One region of the Arthrobacter sp. StoSoilB20 genome, then DNA from elsewhere that is predicted to be linked to it. Evidence: riboswitches for the same ligand, from Rfam matches in the RefSeq annotation. Region 1 holds a riboswitch; each other region holds the start of a gene.
The links. Region 1 has a riboswitch for S-adenosylmethionine ahead of LDN85_RS19235 (DUF1737 domain-containing protein). Riboswitches for the same ligand answer to the same signal wherever they lie in the genome.
Positions count from the first base shown of each region.

Region 1 (4,924 bases):
GGTCCTCGACGTCGGCAGACAGGGTCGGTGCGCCGAGGGTGGCCGGGGCGGCCAGGAACTTGAGCTCGGCCAACAGCCCGGCGGCGGAGTACCACAGCAGCCCGGGCAGTTCCTCCTGGGCAAGCCCGGCAGCCGGGGCAGACTCCAGTCCGGCCCCCGGTTCAGACCCCGCAGACGGGGCTTGAGTCGATGCTGCCTGCAGGTGCCTGGCCCGGATGGCCCGTTGCGGCGGATACAGCTTGGCGATGCGCCGCTCGCTGGAGACCCCCACGTGTGCCACCGCGACCCGCAGGCCTTCGAACGCAAGGGCCAGTTGCATCGGCTGGAAGTTCCCGCCGGACACCATGAGCCCGGACTCGACATCAACCAACGGATTGTCGCCGCGACCATTCAGCTCTACCTCCAACGCAGCACCCAGCTGCGCCACGAGGGATCGAAAGGCCCCGTGCGTCTGCGGTGCGGCCCGGAAGGACAACGCATCCTGCACCGACACCTCGGGACGCACATCTTCCATCCAGCCACCACTGAGCAGGTGGCGCACTGCAGCCGCCGAGTCACCCTGGCCGTTTACCGCCTTGGCCGCTTGGATGGCCGGCGAAAACGGACTGAGGTTCCCGCCGCCGTCGTACCTGGCGATGGTCTCCAGCGAGAGAGAAAGCGCGACGTCGGCCAGGCGGGCCAAGTATTGCAACCGCACCAGGGCGAGGGTTCCGACGCCCACGGAGTAGGCGTTGGCGCTGACCAAGGCGAGCGCTTCGCCGGGCGCGAGGACCAGTGGCTGCAGGCCGGCGTCGGCGAGCGCTTTGGCTCCGGGGATCAAAGTGCCGTCGGCGTCGAAGGCTTGGCCCTCACCAATGGCAACGGCTGCGACGGCGGCCAGCTGGGTGAGGTCCGAGGAACCCACCGAGCCTTCGCGCGGGATGGCGGGAAGGACTCCACGGTTCAGCATCTCCCCATAGAAAGCGGCTGTTTCCGGGCGCACGCCGGAACCTCCCCGGCTGAACCCGATGAGCCGGGCCAGGATCACAGCGCGGGCAGCGGGACGGTCCAGATAGGAGCCCACGCCGCTGTTGTGATACCTGACGACTTGGATTTGATACGCCAGCAGTGACTTCTCCTCCACAGCGGTATCCCTGCCGGATCCAAGCAAAGTGTTGAGCCCGTAAACCCGCTGTCCGGAGGCCGCCGCATGCTCCAGAACATCCCGTGAGCGGGTCATCAGAGTCAACGCATCTTGGTTGAGTTTCACGTGGAACGAGGACTCAGCGGCCGTCAGGGCAACACTCCGCGCGGAAATCGGCGTCATCCCCAGATGAAGGGTGCGGGGCTCAACAGAGGCCATCAAAAGTCCAGGAGGTTCTGCCGGAACCCACCATTGCCGTAACTCTTCCTCAACAGGCCACGACGCCGCAGTTCGGGAGTGAGTTTATCCAGCACGCCATGGACCGTCACCGGATCCACGAAACCGGAAAAGAGGAACCCGTCGCCGCCCACCTCGGAGCCGGTGGACTCAAGGTAGTCGGCAATCTGGCCCACCGTGCCGATGATCGAATCCCCTGCCCCGCCGCTCCTGGCCTGCAGGATCTCACGCAACGTGGAACCGGGAGGCGCCGCCTTGGCGAAGTGTTCCAAGGTCCCCTGGTTGCTGTTGGTACTCAGTTCCGGCAGTGGAGCATCGAGGTCGAATTGTTTGAAGTCGATCACCGAAAGATACGAAATGGAGTTGAGCTGGCTGTCGATGTCCCGCTGGGTGAGTTCGCGGCGCTGGGCCCGCAAGTCCTCAGCTTCGGCAGTTGAGCCAACCACTGTGGGCTTAAGGACGAAAAGTACCTTGACGTCGTCGGGATTCCTGCCTGCCTTGGCGGCCTCGGCACGGATGGAGTCGCGGTAGGCCTTCATACCGTCAACGCCGCGGGCCAAGGCAATGGCTACGTCGGCATGGCCACCTGCGAACGCTTTCCCCCGCGGTGACGCCCCGGCCTGCACCAACACGGGTTCTTCAGGCAAAGGCGCCGTATTCAGGGGACCGCGTACCTTGAAGAAGTCGCCGTGGTGGTTGATCGGATGCACTTTGCTGTGGTCCGCGAACACGCCGGCCTCCACATCCTCAACCACAGCGCCAGGTTCCCAACTCCGCCAGAGCCGCCTGACGACGTCGACGAATTCCTCCGCCTTTTCATACCGGAGGTCGTGTTCTATCTGCTGGTCCAGCCCGTAGTTCTGCGCGGCGAGGTCGCTGCCGGACGTCACCACGTTCCAGCCCAGCTGCCCTTCCGAGAAGTGTTGCAGCGTGGCCAGGAGCCGGGCAGCTGTGAAGGGCGGATAAAAGGACGCGCTGACCGTCGGGACGATCCCCAGGTGCTCGGTGGCGGACAGAAGATACGGGACCAGCGCCAGGGGATCATGCTTGGGCGCGAAGGAGGCATGAGCCAGGGAGACCTCCGCCGATCCGCCGTACGTGTCCGGCACGGTGAGGGAATCCTCAATGATGAAGAGGTCCAAACCGGATTGTTCGAACGCCCGGACGGCCTCTTGGTACAGGGCGGGTTTCTTCCAGTCGTAGCCCAGGCCGTAGCCCGGCGTCCCCCACCCTTGGACACCGAATCCGTGGCCTACAAACCATCCAAAGTGCAGCATGGGCTTGAGTGTAGAACTGCTCTGTCCGTTCACCGCGACCTGATTTCATGCGAAGTTACAGGGGGTCGTACTGGGTCAATTATGCTCCCGGGACGTCACATTTGGTGAGGTCCCGGGCGGCCTCCGATTACGCAACATGACGACCGGAGAACAGCACGCAAGTGCGGCCCAAGGCCGGTCGATGTTACGTTTTTCTTGAGTAATGAGTACCAGCGCAAAGCCCTGACTTGCTGGTCGGCAACCCTCTCTCCGGCGGGGTGCCTCAGGTGACTACTCGGCGTATCGACAAATTCGAACTGCAAGCGTGACTGAGGAGCACCAGCAATGCCTGAACCCACTGAAGAAAAACTGTCCTACCGCCTGATTACAGGCCCGGACAACCGTGAATTTTGTGAGCGTATCCATAGCGCACTCGCCGAGGGCTATGTGCTCCATGGCAGCCCGGCAGCAACGTTCAACGGCACCACCGTCATTGTTGCCCAAGCAATTGTCCTTCCCGCCGCGATCGCCAACGCTGACGCGGCCGTAGCCAACGCAGTGGACCAGCTTGAGAACTACGACGACGAAGAAGCATTCGAGGGCCACGCATGAGCTACGCAGGTGACCTGACCCCACAGGACGCGTGGGCCAAGCTTGAACAAGGCGCGATCCTGGTGGATGTCCGCACCGAGGGCGAATGGGCCCACATCGGCATCCCGGACACCAAAGCCACGGAGAACGATCCCCTCTTCATCCAGTGGAACCTCGCCGGCGGCATCCCCAACTCCCGCTTCATCGAGGACCTGCAGCAGCAGGCACCCGAGGACGAAGCCGTGGAGCTCGTCTTCATCTGCCGCTCCGGCCAGCGCTCCATCTCCGCCGCGATCGCCGCGACGCAAGCCGGCTTCACTGCCTACAACGTCCTTGAAGGCTTTGAAGGCGAACCGGACCGCTACGGCGAGCGCACCGTAAACGGCTGGAAAAACCGCGGCCTGCCGACGAACCTGGGGACCGAGTAAGTGACATTCAATCCCGACGCCGCCGGCTGGAGCCCTGACACCCAGGCCGTTCGCGGTGGTCTTGACCGCACCAATTTCCAGGAAACGTCCGAGCCGGTTTTCCTGAACTCCGGCTTTGTTTATGAGTCAGCCGCTGCGGCCGAACGTGCCTTCACCGGCGAGGACGAACGCTTCGTTTACTCCCGCTACGGCAACCCGTCCGTGGCCACCTTCCAGGAGCGGCTGCGGCTGCTCGAAGGAACCGAGGCATGCTTTGCGACGGCGTCCGGCATGTCCGCGGTGTTCACCGCCCTGGGTGCCTTGCTGGCTGCCGGCGACCGCGTGGTGGCCGCCCGGTCCTTGTTCGGTTCCTGCTTTGTGATCCTCAATGAGATCCTGCCCCGTTGGGGCGTGGAGACGGTATTCGTGGATGGCCCGGATCTGGACCAATGGCGTGAAGCCCTCTCGGAGCCGACCACCGCCGTCTTCTTCGAGTCACCGTCCAACCCCATGCAGGAAATCGTGGACATCGCGGCCGTCAGCGAACTGGCGCATGCCGCCGGGGCGACCGTCGTCGTCGACAACGTCTTCGCCACTCCCCTGCTGCAGCGCTGCGGTGAGCTGGGCGCGGACGTGATTGTGTACTCAGGCACCAAGCACATCGACGGCCAGGGCCGTGTTCTGGGCGGCGCGATCCTGGGGACCAAGGAGTTCATCGACGGCCCGGTCAAGCAGCTCATGCGGCACACCGGCCCGTCGCTGTCGGCGTTCAATGCCTGGGTGCTGACCAAGGGTTTGGAGACCATCGGCCTGCGGGTAAACCACAGCTCGGCATCGGCTTTGAAGATCGCAGAGTGGCTTGAGCAGCAACCCGCCATCAGCTGGGTCAAATACCCGCTGCTGAAGTCCCACCCGCAGTACGAGCTGGCCGCGAAACAGATGAAGGCCGGCGGTACGGTGCTGACGTTCGAGTTGTCGCCTTCGGCCGGACGCTCAGCCAAGGAGGCTGCGTTCGCCTTGCTCGATGGGCTGCGCGTGGTGGACATTTCCAACAACCTCGGTGACTCCAAGTCACTCATCACCCACCCGGCCACCACCACCCACCGGGCCATGGGACCGGAGGGCCGGGCCGCGATCGGCCTCAGCGACGGCGTGGTCCGTTTGTCGGTGGGCCTGGAAGACGTGGACGACCTCATCCTGGACCTGGAGAAGGCCCTCAAGCAGGTCTGATCTTGCAGCCGGGGAAGCATCCTTCCCACCGTGCCGGAGCAGTCAATGCTGCCGGCACGGTGGCGAAGTCCACGGAAGAC
Region 1 covers NZ_AP024651.1:4,224,026-4,228,949, forward strand. The annotation lists gene LDN85_RS19225 (aromatic amino acid ammonia-lyase) at 1-1,342, opposite strand, end outside; gene LDN85_RS19230 (NtaA/DmoA family FMN-dependent monooxygenase) at 1,342-2,670, opposite strand; SAM riboswitch class IV at 2,836-2,948, shown strand; gene LDN85_RS19235 (DUF1737 domain-containing protein) at 2,962-3,228, shown strand; gene LDN85_RS19240 (rhodanese-like domain-containing protein) at 3,225-3,635, shown strand; gene LDN85_RS19245 (O-succinylhomoserine sulfhydrylase) at 3,636-4,844, shown strand.

Region 2 (4,924 bases), 1.7 Mb from region 1:
GGCTGCCCGTGATGTAGCTTTTGGGTCCTTTGTTGAGCGAATACATGGTGCTGCCGCCGGTACCAATGACTTTGTCCGCCAACGCCGGTGCCGCTTCAGGGGTGGTCCACGAAATCAGCAGGGGAGCCCAACGATCGCCGTATTTGGCCGGTTGATAGGGCTCCCGGCGGTCCACCGGCAACTCGTCGGTGGTGCCGTCGTTGATGAACCGGATCCCGGAAGCGGCGGAGACGTTGGCGATCGCCGTCTCCAGCAGGGCATCGGAGCCCTCCGGCGCGGAGGCATTGTTCACCACGTAGTGCAACGGCCGGCAGGGCGAGTACCCCACCGGAGTGCCGTCGTCGTTGGTGGCCAGGAACTTATATGAACTGTTGATGGTGGCGGGCGGCGCCGGCGGGGCCAGCGGGGCGTCCGCCTCCTCCAGCCCGGGAGGCGGGGCGTCTTCCGCGCGTGCGGGCGCGGCCTGCTTTTGCGCGCCCGGCGCTGCTCCAGGGACGCTCAGACCCGGGAAAAGGGCCGTGATCCGTGGGTCGCCATGCAGATAGCCGCTGACCAGCACTGCCACTACAGCGGCAACTGCGGCCATGAGCACACCCCGCAGAATGCGCCACACTGTACCGGCACGCCGGTGTCTGGGCGCACGCGTTTCCCGCTCTGAGTCCACGGTTCTCCATTCCTCACGCCCTGGTCACGCGGGGCAGCGCGGAGGACGAACCAACATTACGGGCTGCGGGGGGAGCCGTCCAAACTAGACGATGGTGGCGCCGAACACCAGGCCCAGCCCGTAGGTGGCGGCAGCTGCTCCCAACCCGATCGCGAGCTGGCGCAGGCCGCGGCTCAGCGGCGAGGTTCCGGACAGCAAGCCCACGACGGCGCCGGTCGCCAGAAGCGCGACGCCCACCAAAGCGCCGGCCACTACCAAGGCGGCGAAGCCGGTCATCCCAAAAATGAAAGGCAGGATGGGAACGATGGCGCCGGAGGCGAAGAAGCAGAAACTGGACATTGCCGCGCCCCACGCCGAGCCAACGGATTCGTGCTCATCGGTGGCAGGCTTCTCAGGCTGCAAGGAAAGGCTGGGATCGCAATCGCAGCTGAACAAGCCCATGCGCTCCGCGGCCCGGTGCTCTGCGGCCTCACGCGTCATTCCGCGGGCTAGGTAGACCAAGACCAACTCGTTGTGCTCGATGTCCAGGGACGGTGCGGCCGTGAGGGTGGCTTGCGTTGGCAACGTAGCGTTGAGCAGTTCGCGCTGGGAGCGGACCGAGACGTATTCCCCGGCGCCCATGGACAACGCGCCAGCCAATAAGCCTGCCACGCCGCTCATCAGCACCACGGGACTGGGCACACCTGTGGCGGCCATGCCCATGACCAGCGAAAGGTTGCTCACCAAACCGTCGTTGGCGCCGAAGACCGCGGCCCGGAAAGTTCCGGAGAGCCTGTTCCGTCCCCGCGTTGCCAGGCCACGGACAACTTCCTCGTGGATCTGCTCGTCAGCCACCATGGCAGGAGTTGCTGCGGGTTCGGTGCCGTAAGGGGAGCGGCCCTCTGCGCGCTGGGCCAGGGCGAGTACGAAGACTGATCCGAAGTTGCGGGCCAGGAAGCCCAGGAACTGGCTCCGGGCAGATGCTGCCTTGGGCATTCCGGCGTGCTCGCCCAGGAGCTTGAGCCAGTGGGCCTCGTGGCGGCCTTCGGCCTCGGCCAGAGCCAGCAGGATTTGGCGCTCTTCTCCATCGCGTCGCTGGGCCAGTTCGCGGTAGACGGCGGCTTCGGCCCGCTCGTCGGCCAGGTACTGCCGCCAGCGGCGGATGTCCGAGGACGTGGGATGCTGCGAGGCGTTGCCGGGGTCTGCTGTTTCGGGGGCGGGGTCCGGAGCGGGGCTCGACGAACCGTGGGATTCCTGGTGCTTTTGCACTTTTTCTCCTGTGCTGGGTGGGGTAGTTGCGGCCCCATTGCACGCCCCACTGTACCGCGTATTTGCGCGGTTTTTTGGCCGGTATTCCTCAATCGGAATGTTCGGCGCACCGTAATTTTGGGCCCTTGACCCTCGCCTGCGCCGGTGCTCAGATGGAAGGACAGGGGCGGGGCCCACCCCGCACACGGTCACCAGGGCTTTGAGCGGCCCGCGAGACGGAGGTTGCACCATGGACACCACCGAATCACACGCCAACCACCCGGAACGGACCACCATTGAGTCCGACCCGGCCTACGATTACGCCGAAGACCAGCCAGTGGACGAACCCTGGGTAGAGGAAGTAGACGCCCCGGAGGACGACGAACGCGTGGTTCCCCTGGACGAGTCTGAAGAATTCCGCGAGGAAGACGAAGAGATCTAGGACGGGTCCTGGTCGGTGAGGGTGTAGTGCTGCTGCGCACCCGCCCGTTGGCCGACGGCGGCAACAGTCACCGTGAGGGTCCTGGTCGGCCCGCACCAGCGGGTGGGCCTGACGGCCCGGGCCAACGCCCCCGCGATCAGGTGCGGTTGGGGATGGCGGAACTTTGCCGTTCCAGCTTTTGCCACGATCGTCACCGTGCCGAGGAAGAGATCGACGGCGGGAATCACCGCGACCGTCGAGGCAACGGGGGCCGTGGGCTTGGAAATTGCCGGGTCTGATGAGTCGGCCGGGGTGGTAGTGCCTTGGTACGGCAAGGGACTTCTCCTTGGGGAGTGCTCTTGCCCGCTCGGTTGTCTCTGGTCCGGGACGGGCCGCTTCCTCATCCGAACCACCCGTGAACATGGGGTTGGTGTGTGGCCAGTCGGAGCTTGGCACCACATCTCTTGAAGCTGGGACAACCTTACCGCACACCACCCACCCCCTCCCTCCCTCCCGTTGTGAGGCCTGCTCTGCGGGCTTTGGCGAGGTTTTGGGGAGCAAAGCGGGCCACGCAACGCCCTCTTCCCTCCCGTTGTGAGGCCTGCTCTGCGGGCTTTGGCGAGGTTTTAGGGAGCAAAGCGGGCCACGCAACGCCCTCTTCCCCGGGGAAAAAACAGCGGCGGCGCTTCCCCGAAAAGGGGAGGCGCCGCCGTCGAACTTTGTTGTTGGGGTATTGCGTGGGGTCCTACTTGTGGCTGCTGACCGGGTGGGCCTCAGGGGGAAGTTCCTCAGAGACGGCCCCGGCAACGCGCTTGTCCCAGGCCTCGCGGACTGCAGGGTCGGTGGGCGGGGTGAGCAGCGAAATCACCACGTAGGCGATGAAGGAGGCGGCGAGACCGTAGTAGATCGGCTCGTTGGCGTAGACGCCGTCCGCACTCGGAATGATACCGGCGGCGAAGAGGATCAGCAGGGCAAGCGTCAGCACCGAGCCCACTGCCATGGACCACGCGGCGGCGATGCCCGTACCGCGCTTCCACACCAGGCCGCCGAGGATTGCCACCAGGAGGCCGCCGACCAGGATGTCGTAAGCGATGGTGAGGGCAACCACCACGTCCTGTGCGGCCATGGAGATCAGTACGGCCACAACACCGAGTCCAAGGACCCAGTAGCGGTTGGCCTTGACATCGTGCTCGGGGTTCTCGCTGTCATCGGTGTTGATGGTCTTGCCGAACCAGCTGGCCACGAACGGAACTACGTCGGCGCGGGCAACCGTTGCCGCTGCAATCAACGCTCCGGAAGCGGTGGACATCATGGCGGCAACAGCTGCTGCCATCACCAGGCCGCCGATACCGACGGGCAGGATGTGCGTTGCAACCTCTGCGTAGACAACGTCCTTGCCGAGGTTTGCGACGTCGATATCCGGGAGCGCTACACGGGCAGCCAGACCGATCAGTGCACCCGCGATGCCGTAGAGGATGCAGTAAACACCGGCGGTGGCGCCGCCCCAGCGTGCAACGGTGGGGGTCTTGGCAGTGAACACACGCTGCCAGATGTCCTGGCCGATCAGCAGGCCCAGGGTGTAGACCACAAAGTACGTGATGATGGTCTGGGTGCCGATGCCGTCGATCTGGAAGAAGCTGTCCTCAAGCCGTGAACGGATGCCATCCATGCCACCGGCTGCGTTCATGACGAACGGGAGCATGAGGAAGAAGATGCCTACGGTCTTGATGATGAACTGCACCTGGTCGGCCAGGGTAATGGACCACATGCCGCCGATGGTGGAGTAGACCAGGACGATCGCGCCGCCGACTGCGATCGCCAGCCAGCGTTCCCAATCGAAGAGGACCACGAAGATGGTGGCGTAGGCACCGGTGGAGGTTGCGCAGAGCATGAGTGTGTAGGCCAGCATGACGATGCCGGAGGTCTGTGTTGCCCTGCTGCCGTAGCGCAGGCTCAGCATCTGGGAGACCGTGTAGATCTTCAGGCGCTGGATGGTGCCGGCGAACAGCAGGCTGAGCAGCAGGACGCCCGAGCCAATGGCTACGACCAGCCACATGCCGGAGATGCCGAACTTGTAGCCGAGGCCTACGCCGCCCACGGTGGATGCGCCACCGAGGACCACTGCGGCCATGGTTCCTGTGTAAAGGAAGGGGCCCAGGCGGCGGCCGGCCACCAGGAAGTCGCTGTTGTTCTTGGTGCGGGACTTGCCCCACCAGCCGAATGCCAGCATGGCGAGCAGGTACACCACCACGATTGCGATGTTAATAGCCGAAGATTCCATGAACGGTCCTTGGAGCTGATGCACGGAGGTTGGGGTTTTCGACGATACTCCTGCGAAGCGTCGAAGTCTCTGTGCTGACGATTGGAGATTGGGGAGGTGTTGTGTGCCTCACAGACAACACTTGTTGCCTATGAGGATATGTTGTGATCGGAGTAACAGTCAAGATGCTTTGGTCATGGTTACGCGGATTCTGGCCCTGTTGGCCCGTCTCCCGGCTACTATTGCTCCAATGACAGGGCCACATGACAGGCCTGAAAGGTTCGTGAATGAAGGCTCTCCCCGTTGAACCGAGCAATGTACCCGTTGCCATCGGTTCCAGAATCCGCGCAGC
Region 2 covers NZ_AP024651.1:1,147,926-1,152,849, forward strand. The annotation lists gene LDN85_RS05370 (matrixin family metalloprotease) at 1-664, opposite strand, end outside; gene LDN85_RS05375 (VIT1/CCC1 transporter family protein) at 749-1,912, opposite strand; gene LDN85_RS05380 (hypothetical protein) at 2,142-2,333, shown strand; gene LDN85_RS05385 (hypothetical protein) at 2,330-2,647, opposite strand; SAM riboswitch class IV at 2,663-2,782, opposite strand; gene LDN85_RS05390 (sodium:solute symporter) at 3,058-4,593, opposite strand; gene LDN85_RS05395 (cupin domain-containing protein) at 4,860-4,924, shown strand, end outside.
Region 2: it holds a riboswitch for S-adenosylmethionine, as region 1 does, so the genes downstream of both, LDN85_RS05385 (hypothetical protein) here and LDN85_RS19235 (DUF1737 domain-containing protein) in region 1, are expected to answer to the same signal.

Region 3 (4,924 bases), 1.2 Mb from region 1:
CCTGGGCGACACTGACGACGTCGAATGCTGAGTCCGCCAGTCCGGTTGACTCGGCAGTTCCCTCCAACGCGACGACGTTGGGGTGGGACTTCCGCAGCTGGTCCAGCATGTCGGTGGAAGGATCGACGGCGGCAACGTCCAGTCCGCGCTCCACGAGCAGTGCCGTGAACTTGCCCGTCCCCGCTCCGATGTCTGCGGCTGTCCCGGCTCCTTCGGGAACCAGCCACTCGACGGAGTCCAGGGGATACCCGGGCCGTACGCGATCGTAGTGCTCTCCGCCATCCTGGAAGCTTTGGCCGAATTCATGGCGGCGGTGGGCATGAAGCTTGGGTCCACGTGGTCCGGCCGGTGCGGGAATGGCGGGCCGCCCGTTCGAGGCAGCCGTAGAACGTATCGCCACCAAAGACTCCTTCACAGGCTCGCCAAAAAGGTACCCTACGAATTTACCGCAGCGGACACGACCTGATGCCCCGCGTCCGGGAAGCCCACCGGTCCCAATGGAGCGGCTTGCCCCACGGTGATGTCTTAGTCGGCGGTGATGTCTTGGTCCGCGGTGGCGCTGTAGTCGACGGTGATGTCTTAGTCGGGCGGGGGCGCTTTAGTCCACAGTGCAGGGAGCGGCACCAGCTGTGCCGGGAGTATTGGGAGCCCACTCGGGGTAGGTGCGGTGGTCATTGGCAGGTACCCAGCGGCCTTCGTCCACCACGTAGTCCCAGCCAAGTCCGTTGCCCTTGAGGTTCTCGATGCCCGCCAGCAGCCTTGTGGCGTCCTCCAAACGGGAGCCAACGCCAAAGCTTGCACGTAGGGATCCCGAGGGAAGGCCCAGGCGCTTGAGCAACGGGTGGGCGCAGAAGCGGCCGTCCCGGAGGCCAACGCCGTGCTCGGCAGCCAGGTAGGCGGCGACCAAACCGGCGTCGAATCCTTCCACGGAGAAGTTGACGACGCCAATGGTGTCCACGGAGTCGGAGAAGATCCGGTGTACCGTCACTCCCTCAATGGCCTCAAGACCGTCCACCAGGTAGGAGCGGATGGCGGCCTCGTGGGAGTGCCAGGCCTCCTGGTCCAGTCCGGCGAGGACCTGCGTCGCCCGTGCAAGGGTTGCGGCGCCGAGCACGTTGGGGGAGCCGCCCTCGTGACGGGCGGGTCCGGTGGCCCAACTGACGGAGTCCAGGCGGGCTTCACGGACGGCGCCTCCACCGGCCAGGTGCGGGGTGCCGGCGTCGAGCCAGTCCGGACGGCCCACCACTACACCGGCACCGAAGGGCGCGTACAGCTTGTGGCCCGAGAAAACGATGTAGTCGACGTCGGCTTCGGTGATGTTGATCCTGCGGTGGGGTGCCAGCTGGGCTGCGTCAACCACGATCCTGGCGCCGTACTCATGTGCCAAGGACGCGAGTTCGGCTATCGGGAGGATCTCGCCGGTGACGTTCGAGGCGCCGGTGACTGCGAGGAGGCTGACCCCGCCCTGCGCCAACTCGGCGCGGAGCTTGTCCAGCGTCGCGGCCAGCGTGGAGGCCGCTACCACGCTGCGGTGCGGTACGCCTTGCCAGGGGAGCAGGTTGGCGTGGTGCTCGATGTCCAGGTAGAGGACTTCGCCGGAGAACGTGCCATCGGTCTGCGGAAGGCAGCCGGCCAAAAGGTTCAGGGAATCGGTGGTGTTCCGCGTAAAAATGACGGAATCGTCCGGGCGCCCACCCACGAAGTCGCGCACGATGTTGCGCGAGTTCTCATAGACCGAGGTACTGATCTGTGAAGCATACCCAGCGCCGCGGTGCACGCTGGCGTAGTAAGGCAGGACCTCGTTGAGATATGCCGAGACGATGGTCAGTGCCGGAGCCGATGCTCCATAGTCCAGGTTGGCGTAACGAACGTGGCCGCCTTGGATCAGCGGGGCCTGCAGCTCGGCGCCTGTGACCGCGGCGAGCGGGCGGATTGCAGCAGCTGCCGGTGACGGGGCTTCTTCGACAAAGGAAGGAATGGCGTTGGCATCGAACGTGACAGTACTCATGGGACCTCATTCAAGAGGGACCCCCATAGGGGATCCGCGCTTGCCGCATCCGTTCCGGACCGGCCGGGTCGTCACCCGGGGCACCCCACCGCGAATGGAGGGTTGCCGGCCAGCAAACCGGGGTTTAGCGCTGGCACTCGTGACCTGTAAAAAAGGTTAGGGCACCTCCAGCGGCCCTCCAAAGTCGCTGCGCAATGTTAAGCACTTTGTTACGTCAGGCTTGTAAAACGGAACTTTGGCGAAGAAAAAACGGCAGACGCCCACCAAAGGGGGCATCCGCCGTCGAATATTCGCTGAAAGGACCTAAATGTTGCCAGCGGACTGGAACTAGAGGAGATCGTCCAAACCTGGGTTGAGACGCTTGAGTACCTCTGAGTGCAGGATTGAATTGGTCGCCAGTGCGTTGCCGCCGAAAGGGCCGTCCTCGCCTTCAAGGGAGGTAAAGCGGCCACCGGCCTCAGTCACGATCGGGACGAGGGCTGCCATGTCGTAGAGGTTCAGTTCGGGCTCGCAGGCGATGTCCACGGCACCCTCGGCGACGAGGCAGTAGGACCAAAAGTCACCGTAGGCGCGGGTTCGCCAGACGTCCTCCGTCAGTCCAAGGAACTCGTCCAGGTTGCCGCGTTCCTTCCAACCGGACAGGCTCGAGTACGACAACGAGGCATCGGAGAGCTGGGTGACGTTGGAGACCTTCAACCGCGTGGCCGCAGCCAGGGACCGGCCCATGTAGGCACCCATGTCCTTGGCGGCCCACCAGCGCTTGCCCAAGGCGGGGGCGCTGACAACACCCACTACCGGTTCTCCCTCATCAACCAACGCGATCAACGTAGCCCACACCGGTACACCCCGGACAAAGTTCTTGGTGCCATCGATGGGATCAATGATCCAACGGCGCGAGCCATGTCCGCTGCTGCCAAATTCCTCACCCAGGACTGCATCGCGGGGACGCGAACGCGAGAGTTGACCCCGGATGGCTTCCTCGGCCGCTTTGTCAGCGTCAGTGACAGGGGTGAGGTCGGGCTTGGTTTCGATCTTGAGGTCCAAAGCCTTGAAGCGATCCATGGTTTGGGCGTCGACGGAATCAGCGAGGACGTGGGCAAGGCGCAGGTCATCGTTGTAGGTGGAAACGGGATGGGTCATGCCACCAAACTATCCTGAAACACTCGTTGCAGGGGGGAGGTGAAGCCCCAAACGATCAGTTGACGGTGCCCAGTTCCTTGGTCTCTTTTGCTTCCAACCGTGGGTCCGCACCCAGCAGCCGGCGCAGCGAAGCCAACCGCGCCACACCCGACGGTCCGGCATGGCCCTCGTTCACCCATGAATCCAGTCCACAGTTGATGGCGGTGGCATCGTGCTTGCAGCCCCGTTCGCAAGCCTCGGTTCCAGGCTCGAGATCCGGGAAGGAATGCAGAATCCGGTCCGGATCCACGTGGGCAAGGCCGAAGGACCTGATGCCGGGAGTGTCGATGATCCAACTGCCGGCCGGGGCGTCGGAAAGTTTCAGGGCCAACGCGGAGGAGGAAGTATGCCGGCCACGGCCTGTGACGGCATTAACGCCGCCGGTTGCCCGCTCTGCCCCCGTCAGGGCATTGACCATGGTGGACTTGCCGACGCCTGAATGGCCGAGCATCACGGTGACTTTTCCGCCGAGGTGGGAGCGCAGCTGGGCTACGGCATCCCTGTCCAGGCGGGCTGAGAGGCCGTCGTCGGATCGGGCGTCGATGCCGCCTGCTTCGGAGTCGGCGGTGCGGCTGATGATCACCGGGAAGTCCAGGCTGAGGTAGTTGGCGAGCAGTTCCGCTGGATCCTTGACATCCGCCTTGGTGATAAGAAGCAACGGCTCAATGCCGGCGTCATAGGCTGCCACCAGGGCGCGATCAATGAACCCGGTGCGCGGTTCGGGGTTGGCGGCCGCCACCACAATGACCAACTGATCGGCATTGGCCACCACTACCCGTTCGATCGGGTCGGTATCGTCGGCACTGCGGCGCAGGAGGGTCCGCCGTTCTTCCACCCTGACCAGCCTCGCCAGGGTGTCCGGCGATCCGGAGACGTCGCCCACCAAGGCCACGAAGTCCCCGGGTACTACCGGGTTCCGCCGCAATTCGCGGGCACGGGCAGCGATAACGACGCGGGCGTTCGCGGAATCCTCGTCCACAATCGCCCTGTAGCGCCCACGGTCAACGGTGATGATCCGGCCAATAACCGCGTCATCGTAGCTGGGCCTGTCCTTGGTCCTTGGCCTGGACCCTTTTTTGTTGGGTCGGATCCGGACGTCGGACTCATCCCAGGAGCGTGCATCACGGCCCATGGTCAGTTGTTCTCCACCGTGGTGCCGGAGATGGTTCCCACCATTCGGGCCCACATTTCAGGAAACTCCGGCATGGTCTTGGACGTCGTGGCGATGTCTTCGACCTGGACGCCCTCGACGGCGAGGCCCAAGATGGCTCCTGCCGTGGCCATGCGGTGGTCAGCGTAGCTGTGGACGACCCCGGCGTGCAGTGTGGCTGGTCGGATGATGAGGCCATCGGCGGTCTCTTCTGCGTCGCCGCCCAAGGCGTTGATTTCGTTGACCAGTGCTGCGAGCCGGTCTGTTTCGTGGCCACGGAGATGGGCAATTCCGGTCAGCCGCGAGGGGCCATCGGCCAGTGCGCACAAGGCCGCCACCGTGGGCGCGAGTTCACTGGTTTCGTCGAATTCCGAGCCCTTGACCACCGGGCCGCCCGTCACCGTAAGAGTCCCGTTTTCCAGCGTGACGGTGGCTCCCATGGCAGTGAGGATGGACCGCCACATATCGCCGACCTGGGTGGTTCCGGCCGGCCAATTGGGGATGCGGACAGTGCCCCGCGTTGCCAGTGCCGCGGCCAGGAAGGGCCCGGCGTTGGAGAGGTCCTGCTCGATCCTCTGGTCGAACGC
Region 3 covers NZ_AP024651.1:3,068,596-3,073,519, reverse strand. The annotation lists gene LDN85_RS13920 (class I SAM-dependent methyltransferase) at 1-394, opposite strand, end outside; gene LDN85_RS13915 (aminotransferase class V-fold PLP-dependent enzyme) at 599-2,008, opposite strand; SAM riboswitch class IV at 2,040-2,153, opposite strand; gene hisN (histidinol-phosphatase) at 2,336-3,148, opposite strand; gene LDN85_RS13905 (ribosome small subunit-dependent GTPase A) at 3,204-4,319, opposite strand; gene aroA (3-phosphoshikimate 1-carboxyvinyltransferase) at 4,322-4,924, opposite strand, start outside.
Region 3: it holds a riboswitch for S-adenosylmethionine, as region 1 does, so the genes downstream of both, LDN85_RS13915 (aminotransferase class V-fold PLP-dependent enzyme) here and LDN85_RS19235 (DUF1737 domain-containing protein) in region 1, are expected to answer to the same signal.

Region 4 (4,924 bases), 2.2 Mb from region 1:
CGCCGGCAGGGATTGCGGGTTCCTTCGTCCGCGGACGCCGGGGATGTGGTCCGCAACCTGCTTGCAGTGCAGTCCCAGGAATTTCCGTATGCGCGGTGGACCCTTGCCCAAAGGACCATGGCTTCCACCACCGCCAATGACGTGGAAAGGGCCGTTGCAGAGGGAACCATCCTTAGGACGCACATCCTCCGGCCCACCTGGCATTTTGTGCACCGGGACGACCTCGGCTGGCTCATGGGACTCTCTGCGGAGCGGCTCCATCAGGGAAACAACGGCATGTACCGCCAAACAGGGGTTGACGCGGAATCCACCGCCCTCAGTGGCCGGATCCTGGCTTCGGCGGTTGCCGACGGCGCCCACAAGACCCGGGAAGAGCTGGGCGGGATCCTGGAAAAAGCCGGTCTCCCCGGCAAAGGCCTGGGGTTCATTTACCACCTCATGCACGCAGAGATCAGCCGCATCCTGGTGAGCGGCTCTCCCATCCGCTCAGCCGGTGGCGCGCTGAAGCAGACGTATGCCCTCTTCGAGGAACGCGTGCCCGGCTTCGTTCGTGCGCCCCTGACAAGCGAGGACCGCGAAAAGGCCTTGGGCGGGTTGGCGCTTCGGTACTACACCAGCCGTGGACCCGCCACCATCAAGGACTGCGCCGTCTGGTCCGGGCTCACCATGAAAGATGTGAAGCTGGGCATCGAGGTCGCGGATACGTTGTCCCCCGGCGCCCTTGCCACGGTCACCCAGGACGGCCTGGGGTTTTACCTGGCCCGGGAAGATGTCAGTGAGCTCACCGATCCCGCGTGCTCTTCGCCGCCTGACGAGGCAAAACTACCCCGTGTTGACCTCATCCAGTGCTACGACGAATACGTCATGGGCTACTCACAGTCCAGGCACTATCTGGGCGGGACAGCACCCTACTTCCCCGAGGACAACGGACCCATGCACGTAGTCCTGCTGGATGGCAGGTTGGCCGGATGGTGGCGGCACGGCTTTTCAGGGGGTGCCTGCCAGCTGGACGTCCGGATGAACCGGGCAACAACCGCGGCGGAGCAGGAGGCCTTAGTGGCCGAAGTGGAAAGGTACGGCCGGTTCCTGGGCATGGAAGCCACGCTCGTGTGAAAGTGCCAGTGCCTCCGGACTGCTCGGTTCCCTTGGGCAAAGTCCATGCTGGATGGCAGGGCTAAGCTGGAACGAGACCTAGGAGGCCTGCACTGTGAACAATCTGATCTTCTGGATCATCGTCTGCTCGTGGCTGATTCCGCTCGGGATCCGCATGTACAACCGCTCCCGAGCCCGCCGGATCCAGCAAGGAACGTTCCGCGACCCCGGCTACCCACCGCAGAACCTGCCCGGTCCGGGCTACCCACCGCAGCAGAACTACCCCGGCCAGCCGTACCCACCGGAAAGTTACCCGCAGCAGAACTACCCCGGCCAGTCGTACCCACCGGAAAGTTACCCGCAGCAGAACTACCCCGGCCAGTCGTCCGAGCCGACCGTCATCCGCCCGGCGGAGACGTCACCGCAGTCCGGGTCGCCGTCGGGCACTTCATCCCCCACGCCGTACCCTGCCGCCGGCAGCCCGGAGCCGCAAGGCTACCGTGCCCGCAAGCTGGCTGAGCTGGACGCGAAGTTCAGCAACGGAGAGATCGCCATGGAGGACTACATGAAGCAGCGCGGCGAGATCATGAACGGCTGAGGCTTACGGCCGACCCAGCCCGCGGCAGCCGGCAGCTCAGGCGAAGAAGGCTTCCCGAAGCTGCGGAGCGAGCTGCCCAATCTCCGTGAGGAAACCGTCGTGGCCGATCGGTGCCTCAATAACATGGACCGGAACCACACCAGGGAGCGCGGCTGCCAACTCCCGGGATTGAGCGGGAAAATACAGCCTGTCGCTATCCACCGCTGCCACGAAAAACTCCGCCGTGGTCCGCGACAAAGCTGACTCCAGGGATCCCCGGCCGCGTGCGACGTCGTGGGACATCAGGGCTTCTGTGATGGCGATGTAGCTGTTGGCATCAAAGCGGTGGACGAGCTTTGTCCCCTGGTGGTCCAAGTAGCTTTCCACCTGATACCTGCCACGCTCACCGAGCACCGCGGCGGCCAGGGGTGTCTCCTGGTGCTGGGCTTCCCGGCCGAAGCGGAAATCCAGTTCCAGCGCCGAGCGGTACGTGATGTGGGCGATCCGCCGGGCCAAGGCCAGCCCGTGTTCAGGTGCCCTGCCTGCGTAGTAGTCGCCGTTGTTGAAGTTCGGGTCCTGGCGGATGGCCAGTGTTTGGGCCTGCGCGAAGGCGATCTGCTCGGCCGTGCTGTAGGCGCCTACGGAAATCACGGCGCAGCGTTTGACGCGTTCCGGGTAGGTCACAGCCCATTCCAGGGCGCGGGCACCGCCCATGGATCCACCCAGGACGGCGTGCCAGGAGTCGATTCCCAAGGCATCGGCGAGGCGCCCTTCTGCCACAGTGCTGTCGCGCAAGGTGACCAACGGAAACCGGGAGCCCCAGGGGCGGCCATCGGGTGCCTCCGACGACGGTCCCGTGCTTCCATAGCAGCCGCCCACGATGTTGATGGAGACCACGAAGAACCTGTTGGTATCGATGGTGGCTCCGGGGCCTACCAATTGCTCCCACCAGCCTTCCTCGTCCGTGGCTCCCCGTGCCACGTGGGTGCTGCCCGTGAGGGCATGCTGGATCAGGACGGCGTTGGAGGAATCTGCATTCAACTGGCCCCAGGTCTCGTAAGCCAGGACGACGTCGGGAAGGAACCCGCCGGCTTCAAGTTCCAACGGCCCGATGCCGGCGTACTTGACGGTTCCGTCTTCTTCTCCGGATTTTGGAAGGGCTGTAGCAGTAATGGTCATTCCTTTGACACCTTAACCTCGCGCTTGCCCGTCGCCTTGCGTGCGAACAGGCCAGGTCTTCACCCGGGGCACCCCACCGCGGAGGAGGGTTGCCGGCCAGCAAGCCGGGGCTGTGTGCTGGCACTCATGACCTAATACGAAGAGTCTAGGAAATACAGGGCGGTTCTGGCGAAGAATGTGACAACAGTGTGACGGTTTTGGGCAGCTTCGTTCACCAATCGCCGCCGTGGGATGCCGTCCGGCGAATAATCGACGGCCCGGACGGCATCCCCTTGGTTGAGGCGGCTACAGCCGCCCGACAGCTTTCAGCGGAGGGTTCAGGCTCCCTTGGCGGCCCGGAATCCAGCTTCGAGGTCTGCGATGATGTCATCCACGTGCTCGATGCCCACCGACAAACGCACCAACCCAGGGTTCACGCCCGCGGCGACCTGCTGCTCCACGGTCAACTGGCTGTGCGTGGTGGAGGCCGGGTGGATGACCAGGGATCGGACATCGCCGATGTTGGCAACATGCGAGTGCAGTTCCAGACCGTCCACGAATCGCTTGCCGGCTTCAACGCCGCCCTTGATGTTGAACGCCACAATGGCCCCGGTACCCCGGGGACCGTATTTGCGGCCGCGGTCATACCACGGGCTGGACGGCAGGCCCGCATAGGCGACCGATTCGACGTCGTCGTGGGCTTCCAGCCACTCGGCCACCTTGCTGGCGTTGGCTACATGGCGCTCCACCCGCAGGCTCAGCGTCTCAAGGCCCTGGGCAATCAGGAAGGCATTGAACGGTGAAACAGCTGAGCCGAGATCGCGGAGCAACTGGACGCGGGCCTTCAGGACGTAGGAGAGGTTGGCGCCCAATGCTCCGTCCTTGCCCAGGTCCCTCGCGTAGACCAGGCCGTTGTAGCTGGGGTCCGGGGTGTTGAAGCCCGGGTAGCGCTCCGGGTCCTTACCGAAATCGAAGTTGCCGGAATCGACAATCACGCCGGCAATGGCAGAACCGTGGCCGCCGAGATACTTGGTGGCGGAGTGGACCACGATGTCGGCGCCCCACTCAATGGGACGGATGAGGTAGGGCGTGGACAGCGTGTTGTCTACGATCAGCGGCACGCCGGCTTCGTGGGCAGTCCGGGCAACTCCCTCGATGTCCAGGACGTCCTGGCGCGGATTCGACACCACCTCGCCAAAGAAGAGCTTGGTGTTCGGCTGCACGGCATCGCGCCACTGGTCCAGGTTGTCCGGGTCCTGTACGAACGTCACCGAGATGCCGAACTTCTTCAGGGTGTGGGCCAGCAGGTTGTAGGTGCCGCCGTACAAGCTGGGGCTTGCAACGATGTGGTCTCCGGCCTCGGCGATGTTGAGGATGGCGAAGGTCTCCGCAGCCTGGCCCGAGCTCAGCAGGAGCGCACCCAAACCGCCTTCGAGGCTTGCGATCCTCTGTTCCACCGCATCCTGGGTGGGGTTGCCGATCCTGGTGTAGATGGGTGCGAGCTCAGCCAGGGCAAAGCGGCTGGCTGCGCTTTCGGCGCTGGGGAACACGAAGGACGTGGTCTGGTAGATCGGCAGCGCCCTTGCTCCCGTTGCGGAGTCGGGCTCCTGGCCTGCGTGGATCTGGCGGGTTTCGAAAGACCATCCTTGGGACATGGAGTTCTCCTGTTCGTGGCGCATGGGTTCTGTGGAAACGTGCTGCATGTGAGCTGGGCCCCAGTCTAGGAAGTGTCCGGAGCCTAAGACAGCTTTGTGACGCCGGTGGAATCTTTCGGTCTTTCAGCGTCTCTCCATGACGCCGTCCGGTAGCACTTATACACATCCCACCTTAGTTAGGCTTGACTTAGCTGAGACCCCGATCACAAAGTGCCAAGATGAAGCCATGCGCATGGATCACGTCTCTTACGCCTGTGAACGAGATGGCCTTTTGGCCACTACCGAACGAATTTCCGCGGCACTGGGAGTGGACGCTGTCCGGGGCGGAGTGCACCCGCGCTTCGGTACCCGGAACATGATCATTCCCCTTGCGGATAACAAGTACCTGGAAGTGGTGGAGGTCCTGGACCACCCCGCTTCCGACAAAGCACCTTTTGGCCAG
Region 4 covers NZ_AP024651.1:1,662,333-1,667,256, reverse strand. The annotation lists gene LDN85_RS07465 (winged helix DNA-binding domain-containing protein) at 1-1,113, shown strand, start outside; gene LDN85_RS07460 (hypothetical protein) at 1,208-1,690, shown strand; gene LDN85_RS07455 (homoserine O-acetyltransferase) at 1,727-2,848, opposite strand; SAM riboswitch class IV at 2,864-2,980, opposite strand; gene LDN85_RS07450 (bifunctional o-acetylhomoserine/o-acetylserine sulfhydrylase) at 3,166-4,482, opposite strand; gene LDN85_RS07445 (VOC family protein) at 4,709-4,924, shown strand, end outside.
Region 4: it holds a riboswitch for S-adenosylmethionine, as region 1 does, so the genes downstream of both, LDN85_RS07455 (homoserine O-acetyltransferase) here and LDN85_RS19235 (DUF1737 domain-containing protein) in region 1, are expected to answer to the same signal.